Regions from separate parts of the Pseudoalteromonas sp. GABNS16E genome, predicted to be linked through region 3. Evidence: predicted binding sites of a transcription regulator. Region 3 holds the regulator's gene; each other region holds the start of a gene.
The links. The regulator LexA, encoded in region 3, represses DNA repair genes until DNA is damaged. The targets are predictions, from matches to a motif close to TACTGTATNNNNATACAGTA.
Positions count from the first base shown of each region.

Region 1: ruvC (crossover junction endodeoxyribonuclease RuvC) is a predicted target of LexA. The motif match lies at 1,389-1,408, and genes of this name have one in related genera.
Region 2: umuD (translesion error-prone DNA polymerase V autoproteolytic subunit) is a predicted target of LexA. The motif match lies at 1,135-1,154, and genes of this name have one in related genera.
Region 4: PSI06_RS02840 (YebG family protein) is a predicted target of LexA. The motif match lies at 1,139-1,158, and genes of this name have one in related genera.

Region 1 is NZ_JAQREZ010000036.1:7,531-10,690, reverse strand. It holds gene PSI06_RS14225 (ABC transporter permease) at 1-1,329, shown strand, start outside; gene ruvC (crossover junction endodeoxyribonuclease RuvC) at 1,458-1,982, shown strand; gene ruvA (Holliday junction branch migration protein RuvA) at 1,985-2,602, shown strand; gene ruvB (Holliday junction branch migration DNA helicase RuvB) at 2,610-3,160, shown strand, end outside.
Region 2 is NZ_JAQREZ010000104.1:9-3,168, reverse strand. It holds gene PSI06_RS20675 (DUF4145 domain-containing protein) at 1-918, opposite strand, end outside; gene umuD (translesion error-prone DNA polymerase V autoproteolytic subunit) at 1,166-1,579, shown strand; gene PSI06_RS20665 (Y-family DNA polymerase) at 1,567-2,826, shown strand; gene PSI06_RS21760 (YHYH domain-containing protein) at 2,903-3,046, shown strand; partial or broken gene PSI06_RS20660 (IS66 family transposase) at 2,994-3,160, shown strand, end outside.
Region 3 is NZ_JAQREZ010000020.1:38,763-41,922, reverse strand. It holds gene PSI06_RS10075 (DUF7218 family protein) at 1-168, opposite strand, end outside; gene PSI06_RS10070 (hypothetical protein) at 400-780, shown strand; gene PSI06_RS10065 (PaaI family thioesterase) at 791-1,231, opposite strand; gene lexA (transcriptional repressor LexA) at 1,409-2,026, shown strand; gene coxB (cytochrome c oxidase subunit II) at 2,499-3,160, shown strand, end outside.
Region 4 is NZ_JAQREZ010000004.1:2,968-6,127, forward strand. It holds gene dsbB (disulfide bond formation protein DsbB) at 1-249, shown strand, start outside; gene PSI06_RS02830 (DUF6170 family protein) at 251-553, shown strand; gene PSI06_RS02835 (ComEA family DNA-binding protein) at 565-861, opposite strand; gene PSI06_RS02840 (YebG family protein) at 1,207-1,521, shown strand; gene PSI06_RS02845 (M23 family metallopeptidase) at 1,660-2,823, shown strand; gene PSI06_RS02850 (bactofilin family protein) at 2,813-3,160, shown strand, end outside.

The DNA.
Region 1 (3,160 bases), on a different contig from region 3:
CGTGTGCACTTAGGTTTAAGCGCGCTTACGGTGTTTTTATTAATGTGGTTATTTAGTAACAACATTAAAATAACGCTTATTTTATTTGTCTCCACGCTTGCTTTGATTGCGGTTTTGTTTGTTATTTCAAAACTAATATTTGGCGGTGGCCGTAAATTAGGCTTAAAACCAGGCAACAGCTGGTCGTTAGCTATTGCCTCTATACAAAAGCGTGCCAACGTAAATGCGGTGCAGCTTATTAGCTTTTCGTTGGCGATAAAATTGCTATTGTTTTTGATTGTGCTTAAAAATGACATGATCTCAGATTGGCAGTCTCAATTACCCGCCGATGCGCCTAATGCATTTTTAGTTAATATTACGCAAAACGAACTTGAGCCTGTAAATAATTACCTAGCAGAGAACGATATTTTAGTATCGGATTTTTATCCGACCATTCGTGGGCGAGTAAATGCGGTAAATGGCGAGCTTGTTGCGCGTAAAGTGTCGTTGCAAGATAACGAGAAAAAAGATGAAGAAGCGCGTTCAGGCATAGGCCGTGAGCTTAACCTAACCTGGCTTGATAATGTGCCAGCCCAAAACGAAATTGTGCAAGGGCAGTGGTTTGGCGAAGGCGCAGTGGGTGAGGCATCGGTTGAGGAGTCCATGCTGGAGCGCCTAGACGTAGAAATAGGCGACACCTTAACATTTTTAATTGGTGCGCAATCATTTGACGCCAAAATTACCAGCGTGCGTAAAGTAAATTGGGCGACGCTAAAACCTAACTTTTTTATTATTTTAAGCCCCGATGTACTAAAAGATTTTCCGGCTACGTATATTTCATCTGTGCGTATAGAGCCAGAGCAAAAGAAAGCGTTTAGCCAGTTACTGCGCACTTATCCAACCATTACCGCCATCGATGTAGATAACTTTGTTAAGCAAATACAATCAACCATTGAGCAGGTGTCGTTAGCTATTGGCTTTGTGCTTGCTATTGTGGTGTTGTGTGGCGCATTAGTGCTTATATCTCAGGTGCAAGCGAGCCTTGGCGAGCGAATGCAAGAAATAGTAATACTGCGAACTTTAGGCGCCAAAGGGCGGCTAATAAAAAATGCGACGCTTTATGAGTTTTTGCTATTAGGTGGCTTAGCCGGGTTTGTTGCTGCATTATTTAGTGATGTAGCCTTGCTGATTGTTCAGCAGCAAATGTTTGACTTAGCCGGTAAATTGCACCCAGCAATTTGGCTAATAGGGCCTGTGTCGGGCGGGGTATTTGTAGCCGCACTTGGCTACTTTATGATTGCCCGTAAACTTAAACAAAATACCCAAGGCTTAGTACGTGCTTTAGCCTAAGCTATACTTTTAACGCTAAACGCCCGCACTAAGTAGCGGGCGTTTTTGTTTTTACTCGCCACTGGTAATTTATACAGTGCTCTGGCATTATTACCGTTATTGAAAAATAACAATAATGAGTGTGCTGTTTGGCCATTATTTTAGGGATAGACCCAGGTTCGCGTTTAACCGGTTATGGTGTGGTTGCGCATCAAGGCGCTAAATTTACCTATTTAGGAAGCGGGTGTATTAAATTAGCCGAGCATGAGTTCCCCATACGATTAAAAATGATCTACCAAGGGATCACGCAAATAATAGAGCAGTTCTCCCCCGAAACCTTTGCCATAGAAAAAGTATTTATGGCGCATAACCCGGATGCCGCGCTAAAACTTGGCCAAGCCCGAGGAGCCGCCATAGTGGGAGCCTCTATGGCCGACTTACCCGTATTTGAATACTCAGCACGGCAAATTAAACAAGCCGTGGTAGGGAATGGCGGCGCCGATAAGTCGCAAGTGCAACACATGGTAAAAAATATTTTAAAATTACCTGGCACACCGCAAGCCGATGCGGCCGATGCGCTTGCCATTGCAATTTGCCATGCGCACTCAGAACAAAATTTAATAAAACTAGCGGGTAGCGCAAGCAAAACCGTTAGAGGACGTTTAAGGAAATAAGTATGATTGGCCGTTTAAATGGCACTTTAGTTGAAAAGCAACCGCCTGAAATTTTATTAGAAGTAAGCGGCGTAGGCTACGAAGTACAAATGCCCATGACCTGTTTTTACGACTTACCCAATATTGGCGAAAACGCCATAGTGTACACACACTTTGTAGTACGCGAAGACGCACAACTATTATTTGGCTTTAATAATAAAACCGAGCGCGCGCTTTTTAGAGAACTATTAAAAGCAAATGGTGTGGGTCCTAAACTAGGCTTAGCTATTTTATCGGGCATGTCGGCGCAACAATTTGTTAGTTGCGTAAACAACGAAGATGCCACAACATTGGTTAAATTACCTGGTGTGGGTAAAAAAACCGCTGAGCGTTTAGTGCTAGAAATGAAAGACCGCTTAAAAGATTGGGGTAACGATTTATTTACGCCATATAGCGATAACGCCGTTATAGAGCCCCCTAGCGATGCAACAATTGCCAATAATGCCGCAGACGATGCCGTATCGGCACTTGTTGCGCTTGGTTATAAATTGCCACAGGCGCAAAAAGCAGTAAAATCGGTAAGTAAACCCGATATGTCTACTGAGGTTCTTATTAAAGAATCTTTAAAATCAATGTTGTGAGTAACCCATGATTGAAGCTGATCGTTTAATTGACGCGAGCGAAAAAACCAACGAAGACACCATAGACCGCGCAATAAGGCCCAAGCTTTTAGCCGACTACAAAGGTCAGCCGCATGTTAAGCAGCAAATGGAAATATTTATAGAGGCAGCGCGCAGCCGCGGTGAAGCGCTTGATCATCTATTAATATTTGGCCCGCCGGGCTTAGGTAAAACCACGCTTGCTAATATTGTTGCCAATGAGCTTAATGTAAGTATTAAAACCACTTCAGGCCCAGTGCTTGAAAAAGCCGGCGACCTTGCTGCATTACTTACTAACCTTGAAGAAGGCGATGTGCTGTTTATTGATGAAATACACAGACTCAGCCCACAAGTTGAAGAAATACTTTACCCCGCAATGGAAGATTACCAACTCGATATTATGATTGGTGAAGGCCCCGCTGCACGCTCTATTAAATTAGACTTACCGCCGTTTACGCTTATTGGCGCGACAACACGCGCAGGCTCACTTACCTCACCACTTAGAGACCGTTTTGGTATAGTGCAGCGCTTAGAGTTTTA
Region 2 (3,160 bases), on a different contig from region 3:
CCATTGTGAGGATTGTGCGTCATTCTTTAGACCGAATTTTGATGTAGCATATATTTGACTAAGCAAAAACTGTGCTTGGTCTTCTCCATCAGTTGCAGCCTCTTCAAGGAAGCGTATTACCTCTTCAATGTCCTCAACATGTGGCTCATTACACTCATATATTAACTGACCAAATGCAATTTTTGACTTTGTGAAACCTCTATTCGCTGAGTTATAAAGATAACCCTTTGCCTTTTCAATATCCTTGTCTCGATGTATGCCGTTCAATAAAATGTGGCTGTACTCAAATAAAGCCTCAGGGTGGAATTCTGATGCAGCTTCTTCAATGAAATCTATTGACTTCATAAGTGGTGATTGGTCGATATAGAATTTATCATCACCCTCAAATTGCTCTTGGTACTTATAAAATAGAGCCATTCCAAGTTCAAACTTCGCATTTTTATCACTGTTAAACAGTGCTTGATAACACCACTCTTTTACCGGTGAGTTTATATCAAAGGTAAACTCATATGCTGGGACTTTTGATGTTCTTCCTACCCAATAATCTTCGATTAAAGTGCAGAAAGTCTGAAGAGTCTCTAGTGCAAGCTTTTGATATTCCGGATAAGATATCTGGTACTTTTCTGGATGAGCTCCTTTATTGCCTGCCTCTCTAACTTTATGCATATAATCTATTATAGACAGCCTAAATTGATTAGAAGCCTTTATACCATTTACTTTATCATTTAGGTTATTTCCAGCAGTTTCGACTAAATATTCAGCAATGATTTCATCACATAACAGCGCTAATAACCCCCTTAATTCAACTAAAGTTTGAATTGGGGCATCAAAATATAAATTTTTGGCTTTTTCGTATCGCTCAGCAAAACTGGTATTAAACTTTGAAACAAACTGTATGTCTGTCAGTGGGGTACTCATGCGTAATTTCCGTATTGTGGTGTGTTTTTAGCGGTACTTTAAATTAATCTCATAGTGAATCTCCGCTTCCTTGTGTCATAACTCTAACAAAAAAACATTTTTACTACCTGTAATTTATGATGTTTTTTTAAAGTATAGAGAAATTTTTTAAGTTATGAATTGCAATAAAACTAAAAAAATAAAAAGTAACATGGCATAACTTAACCCGCTCAATTATACTGTATAAACAAACAGTATTGAGGCGTGTATGTTTGTTATCCCCATTTTTATTGAAGCTGGTATTACTGGTTTTGAATCTCCCGCTGCGGAATACACAGAGCTAGGTATTTCGTTGGATGAATTAATCATTAAGCACCCAAATGCAACCTTTATTGGGTTAGCATCAGGTCAATCAATGCAAGATGTGGGGATATTTGACGGTGATTTATTAGTTGTTGATAGAGCTGAAAATGTCAATACAGGTGATGTCATCGTTGCCAGCTACAATGGTACATTCGTGTGTAAAATCATTGATAAGTCCAATCGTTTACTTATCTCTGCATCCAAAAGTTATTCGTCGGTTTATATTTCTCCCGAAGATGACTTCAAACTTGAAGGTGTGGTAACAACCAGCATTCGTCTTCATAAGAATAAAGTTGAGTTAAGCCGATGTATGCCTTAGTCGATGCTGTCGCTTTTTATGCCAGTGCAGAAAAGGTTTTTGACCCCTCTATACGCTTTAAGCCGGTAGTGGTCCTGACAAATAATGATGGCTGCATCTGTGCTGTATGCCCAATAGGACGCAGGCTTAATATACCTAAGTTCCAACCTTATTTTAAAATTAAGCATTATTTAACGCAGCATAATGTGGTTGTACGCTCATCAAATTACGAACTTTATGCTGACTTAAGTGAGCGAATGATGACTGTGATAAATCGCTTTTGTGATGACCACTATGTTTATAGTATTGATGAGTCATTTTTACGGTTCACTGGCTTTTCAAATATAATCGACGACTGGTCGGCATATGGTCATACTATTAGGCAGGCTGTATGGCGTGAAACTGGTTTACCTGTAGGAGTCGGGTTTGGCCCGACTCCTACGCTCGCAAAAGCTGCAAATCACGCGGCAAAAAAGCTGTCTGGTTTTAATGGTATAGCCGTCATTAATGACGAATCATCTCGTAAAAACATTCTCGCAAGAATGGATGTTACTGATGTATGGGGGATTGGCTCTCGGCTAGGAAAGCAGCTTAAGTTTATGGGTATAAAAAGCGCGCTGGACTTGGCACAACAAAATCCAAAGAAGATGAGAAGGATGTTCAGTGTTGTGGTTGAACGAACTGTCAGCGAATTAAACGGTGTTGCTTGTTTAAATTGGGATGAAGTAAAACAAAATAAAAAAGAGATATTTTCGACTCGCAGTTTTGGTGAACGAATTAGTGATGTAACAACCTTAAAATCAGCACTGACCACACATGCTGCAATCGTTGGACGTAAGCTTAGAAAGCAACGTTCATTAACAAAGCGCATCGTTATCTTTGCAGCCAGCTCTCCACATGAAGAGTCATATTATAAAAAATCTCTGCTCTATGACTTTCCCATACCCACAGCAGATACCAGCGTTATCGCCAAGGCTGTTTCACGAGTTATTGATGACATATTCAAACCCAATGTTCGTTTTTATCGATGTGGTATAGGTGCAATGGAGCTTGAAAGTGAGCTATACCAGCAGGCCGATATGTTTTCAGTCAGTGAAGACAAACCAAAGATTATGCAATGCTTAGATGAAGTCAACAAACGCTATGGTGTGGGAGCTTTATCACTCGGGGGTGAAAGGCTCTCCCAAAACTGGAATATGAAGCGAGCCTTCTTATCACCCCATTACACAACACGCTGGTCAGATATACCTATAATTAAATGTGACTGAGAAATGTATTAATTCACTATTACTATCACCCAAAAACAAATAATATCTATACAAATTGTAATAACTAAGGATTAAAATGAAGGCACTCGTATTACTATTGATACTTATTTACTCATCTTTAATATCAGCTCACAGCGGTCGAACTAATTCAGAAGGTTGTCACAACGATAAGAAAAATAATCACTACCACTGCCATAATAAGGCTAGAAAAGCACACTAGTCGCGCAGCCGCCTGCGTGATGGATTATCTTGATGGCTATCAAGGGTACTTACATGTTGATGGTTATCAAGCTTATGAAAAGACACAGGCCAGTCTTGTGGGGTGCTGGGCGCA
Region 3 (3,160 bases):
CAGCTGCTTTTTAGTGCGCAGCTCATACTTTGAGGCTTTGCCGCCTTTGACAGCGGTTTTATGAGTATTGCTATTAGCAATGCGCGCGGCTTTTTGTTTGCTCATGCCTTCATCTCGAAGCGCATCGTACTGATCGTCGTTTTTAATTTGCGGGCCATGATCTACCATAATTGTCCTCCTGAAGCGTTTAATTACACAGTGTGTGTATAACTTTCATACATAAACGGTAAAATTAAGCGTAACTAGCCTAACCCGTTTTATAAGGCAAATTAGGTGCCAATGGCGTTTAAACAGGTATTTTCTATGAATAAAGCCATGTTTAGCGCTTTGTTGATTTGGTATAAAAGTAAAACTGCGTTAAAGTTTGCGATGAAACTATAAGAGGGTAAAAAGCAGACAATGTCGGAAATTCAATTTTTAAATGTAGATCTAGAGCTTGAGTCTAAACAAGATATTAGCGCCCTAGTGGCAGACTTAAAGAAAAACGCGATGGTTTTGCATTATGACAAAGACGAATATCGTCAATTGGCGCGTATTGAAGCCTCAGGTGATATAACCACGCCAGACAAAGCAATCAACCACTTATGTGAATTAATAGAGTCGTGTTCACGTAATGCGCTTAAACAGTGGCTAAGCTGTTCGCGCAGAACGTTTGATATAGGCTTTGAGTCGGGCACGTCACCTAAGTGTTTTAACCAAGCTCTACATGCAGATACATTGCTACGTATATCTGCCATTGGCGCTGGTATGGAAATAACGATTTACCCTATCGAAAAGTAGCCATAGTTAATTATTTGCGCTCGACAACCGCTGCGGTCATTTTTGATACGCAGCAAAGCTCGCCGCGGCTATTGGTTATTTTTATTTCCCATACAGAACTGCGCTTACCAATATGAAATGCACGAGTAACGGCGGTTAAAGTGCCATTTCGAGAAGCCTTTAAGTGGCTGGCGCTAATTTCCTGTCCAACACAATAAAATTTTGTAAAGTCCACGACAAAGTTAGCGGCGTAGCTTGCTACGGTTTCGGCAAGTACCACATTTGCGCCACCATGTACCATACCAATAGGATTATGATGCTCAGGAATAGCAGGCATGGTAGCCACCAGGTAATCATCTCCTATTTCGGTTATTTCTATGCCCATGGTTTTCATTAGCGTGCCTTGGCCGTTTATTCCCTCATCTAACTGTTTGCAAAGCTCTAATGTGATGGGTTGATGCCAAATACTCATAATTACTCCTTTATATTGAAAGCAAATTTATAGCACTTTAAATACTGAACGTCTGTAATTACCTAAAATTTATCCAAGTGCGGTGTATTTAGCTATTTTAAAGCACAATTTAAATTTGCGATTTTTATTTAACTGTATATACTCACAGTTAAATGTACTGTATGGAAAACCAGTTGTATGCGACCATTAACTAAACGCCAAGCTCAAATACTCGAACTAATAAAAGTTTTTATTAAAGACACTGGTATGCCTCCTACACGTGCCGAAATTGCGCAAACACTCGGTTTTAAAAGTGCCAATGCCGCAGAAGAGCACTTAAAAGCGCTTGCCAAAAAAGGTGTTATTAAAATGAAACCAGGCGCAAGCCGTGGTATTCAATTGGTTGAAGAAGAGGAGCCTGAGCAACTAGGTCTACCATTAATAGGTAGAGTTGCAGCGGGTTCGCCTATTTTGGCGCAAGAACATGTTGAGAGTCACTGTAAAATAGACCCACTTATGTTTAAACCAGCCGCCGACTTTTTATTGCGTGTTAACGGCATGAGTATGAAAGATATAGGTATTATGGATGGTGACTTGCTTGCCGTACACCGTACTCAAACAGCAGAAAACGGCCAAGTTGTGGTTGCACGAGTAGATGAAGACGTAACCGTAAAACGCCTAGAAAAAGCAGGCCGAAAAGTATTATTACACGCCGAAAACGAAGAGTTTACGCCAATTGAAGTAGACCTTGAAAACGAATCTTTTAATATTGAAGGGTTAGCCGTTGGCGTAATAAGAAATGCCGACTGGATGTAATTTTTAACTATTTTTAAGTAATATTTATAAATGCGCACTTTTTAGTGTGCATTTTTGTTTTAAAAACAAATCTTCCACCATCTCAAAGCGCCCTAAAATTATTTAGGCTGTAAACTTTTTTTCACTCATACTTTTACCTTCCTAAGCGTGTTACATCCCTTAATTTTGCTCGTGTCTTGGCTGTTAAATAACAATTTAATACGCCGTCATTTAGTCAATCTTAAAATATCACTTGATTGTTTTTTATACTAAAACTTGCTTGTTGTACGTTTTTTAGCTAATCATTAATGTGCTGGACTAACAATAACTCACAGCTTTTTAGTTATGAGAACACACAATATACACAAACCTTTTGTTGTCCTAGCGATACCAATTAAAAATAAGATTGGTTAAAAAATAAAAATAACGAATTGGCGTTTAAGCCGTATGCCTCTTCGCTTTGCATTCGCAATAGCATCAAAGGAGCCGTCACATGGGTAAACTGACCTCTACCTTGTGGCTTGTGTTGATTATGTTCCCGCAGCAAGTGCTGGCTAATAGCCAATACAATATGCGCAAGGGCGTAACCGATATAAGTAATAATGTATATCAGCTACACATGACCATATTTTTAATATGTTGTGTGATTGGGGTGATAGTGTTCGCAATAATGTTTTGGGCACTGATTCATCACCGTAAATCTAAAGGGGCAGTTCCTGCCCAATTTCATGAAAGTACCAAAGTAGAAATTCTTTGGACTGCCATTCCGTTTGTTATTTTAATTGCCATGGCAATCCCTGCCACTAAAACCCTCATTGCGATGGAAGATGCCAGTAAGGCCGACTTAACCATTAAAATTACAGGGTCACAGTGGAAGTGGCATTATGAATATATGGGCGAAGACGTAGAGTTTTACTCTATTTTATCTACCCCTCAAGACGAAATAGCCAACCTTGCTAATAAAAACCCCAATTACTTACTTGAGGTTGATAAACCTTTAGTACTGCCAATTAATCAAAAGGTGCGTTTTTTAATGACCTCTGATGATGTTATCCACTCTTGGTGGGTACCCGATTTTGCCGTTAAAAAAGATGCCAACCCGGGGTTTATCAACGAAACGTGGACCAACATTAACGAAGAAGGTATTTACCGAGG
Region 4 (3,160 bases), on a different contig from region 3:
CACATTGAAATGCAAACAACCACCGATCCCTTTGCGTTTAGCTGTGAGTTTGAGCCAAACTTTCCTTCATTTATGCCATTGCATGAATGGATCCCAACCTTTTTTCAAGCCACAGGGGATTGCGGTAATATCGATTGGCAATTTGCGGGATTAAGTATGCCAGCATGGATGGAAATACTATTTGCGTTATTTACTATCACGCTTTTTGTAATTGTTACCACTCGCTTACTTACTAAAAAGACTATTTAATATGTTTACGTTTTTTACCAGTCAGCTGCCTGAACTAAAGCACCTTAAAGTGAGGCAGCGACAAGCCGTTGTTGCTATTGCGCTAAGCATGCTACCTGCCACCGATAGAGTGTTATTAAGAATAGTAAAGCTGATATTGCTCAGCCCATTGTTTTTATTATTTACTGTTTTTAAAGGGTGGGAACTCATTCCCTTTTTAATTTTAGGTGGCCTATGTTACCCGCTTTTAACAACCCCGATTGAAATAAACTTCGCTAAAAAATATTTAGCCAAAGCACTTGAGCAGTATTCACAGGGCGCTTAGCGCCCTGCCTATTATAAAGACACTTTTCCTTCTAGTTTAGCTACAAGCTTTTTACCTATTCCTTTTACGTTAGCTAAATCGCTCAGTTGGGCAAATTCGCCATTTTCAACCCTGTAATCAACAATAGCCTGCGCTTTTTTCTTACCAATACCAGGCAACTTGGCCAGCATTTCTGAATCGGCACTATTAATATTAATAACCGGCGCTTGCGGCATTTCAACCATAGGCTTATCTTCAACAGGGTTAGCGTGGGTAAACGCGCTAAAGCTTAAAAAGCTAATAATAAGTAGCGTTAATAGATTTTTCATTTGTCATTCCTTATTTTTGTTTATACCAAAGCGTTATAGTTAAACGGCTAATTTGGCTTTAAACATGTGCTTAATTTTTATTTGAGGAAATAATGTTAAATAAGGAGCAACGCGCATCACTTACATTATTTCCAGTGCATAATCACCTAAATCCGAAAACCTAAAATGCAGCTGGTACAACAAGTGATTGCTTAACTAAAGTAAAGTTACGCTTTTTTGTCAAATTGATGACAAGCTAAAAATGCACCGAATACTTGCAATTTTACACACAAACATTTACTGTATATAAAAACAGTGACCTGCGGGTCAGTAACCACATTACCACGCAATCAAGCAGGAGAGATCATGGCTGTTGTTGTTAAATATGTTGTAGAACGAAACGGAGTTGAGCGAATGACGTTTACTACTAAAAAAGAAGCGGATGCCTATGACAAAATGCTCGATATAGCAGAATCGCTTGAGGTGATGCTGGAAAAAGTAGATGTACCATTGAGCGAGCAACAGGTTGAATCGCTTGCGCTTGAAATTGCAAAGAGTAAAGATGACTTTATGGCTGTGTTAAAAGGCGCAAAAGAGCCCACTACAAAAAGTACAGCTAAAGCTAAAAAAGCCGACAACATAGCATCAATAAAAGATAACGACGAGCAACAAGCTAGCTAATTTGTGACTATTTTAAATAAAGGGCTGCTACTAAATAGCAGCCCTTTTTTATTAATTTTTGAACAGTTACAAATTTTTTCTGGCTTTTTAGACTGAAATTGATACATTAATCCGGTTAATAGCGAGTGTTTATGTGCCATGTCAGTATTTATTAAGTCTTTTTACCAAAAATTTTTCCCAGCCCGTCAGTTGCTTATTCGTCAAAATGGCGAAGTTAAGCATGTTGTTTTGGCGCCTTGGTTTCAGCTTTTTACAGTACTGCTTATTTTAGGCACTATTACTTGGGTCGGTATTTCTAGTTTTCGTGTTTATAGCCAAACAAATAAAATTACCGACATAGAACAAAGCCAAATTGACAAACAACAAGCGTGGCAAAAGCAGGTGAAAGAACAAAAAGCACTGCACGCTAAGCAATTAGAACAACTTGCAGTACTAGAGCAAAAGCAGGCACTTTTGCAAGGTATGATTGAATCCCTCCCCGCATCTATTAGTAAAGAGACAATAAAACTAGAAGAACAACTTGAATCGCCTGTTAATCAAGACAAAGGCGAGTTTCATGAACCACTTGTAGATGAAGAGCCGAGAGACAAACATGCCAGCCTTCTAACGCCAATCACTTTTGCCGCACGTTACGAGCGCTTAAATAAATACTACGAGCACAATTTTGCGCTTATTGATGCGCAAATTAATAAACGCCATGATGCAATTTTAGCGATGTTAAAAGGCGCAGGCTTAGAATCAGCCCTTGAACAACATTTAGCACTGGGCGCACAAACCACTGCGCAAGGTGGCCCGTTAGATGTATTTGATGAAACTAAAATACCAGGGCAGTTTTTAGCCATTGTTGATAAGCTATTATTACTTAACAACCTTGAAAACTTTTTAACAGAGCTGCCTAACTCACTGCCCTTGCCTGCAGCTAAATACTATATTTCGAGCAACTTTGGGTTACGTAAAGATCCGATGAACAACCGCCGCGCTTTTCACAAAGGTGTTGATTTAGCCGGCTGGCATAAAACCGAAATTTTTGCCCCTGCTGATGCACGTGTATTGCGCGCTGGTAAAAATGGCGGCTATGGTAACTTTATCGAGCTAGAGCACAAAAATGGCTTGGTCACCCGTTTTGGCCACTTAAATAAAATTAAAGTGAAAAAAGGCCAAACAATTGCTAAAAATGAGGTAATTGGATTAATGGGCAGTACTGGCAGAAGTACCAGCACCCACTTACACTATGAAGTGTTACTCGATGGCAAACATGTCAATCCTCTAAAAATAACAAAGGCGCTTTCTCGTGTTCGGTAAAAAAAAGCAACCAAGTAGTCAAACTACATTAAAAAGAGTAAATCATACCCCTTCTATTATTTCTGAAGATGTGCGCTTAACTGGCACACTTACAAGCCAGGGCGAAGTGCAGCTAGATGGCCGAATTGATGGCGATATAAAGGCAGAGCACTTAGTAATTGGCTCTACCGGCATTGTTGAAGGTGTGGTTGAAGCTAAAAGTGTCATTGTAAAAGGTAAAATTATTGGCTCACTAAACGCAAGTGAAGTGAATATTCAAAGCAGCGCTCACGTTCATGGCGATGTTTTTCACGATACACTAAGTATTGATGCTGGAGCCATTATTGAAGGCAGCTTA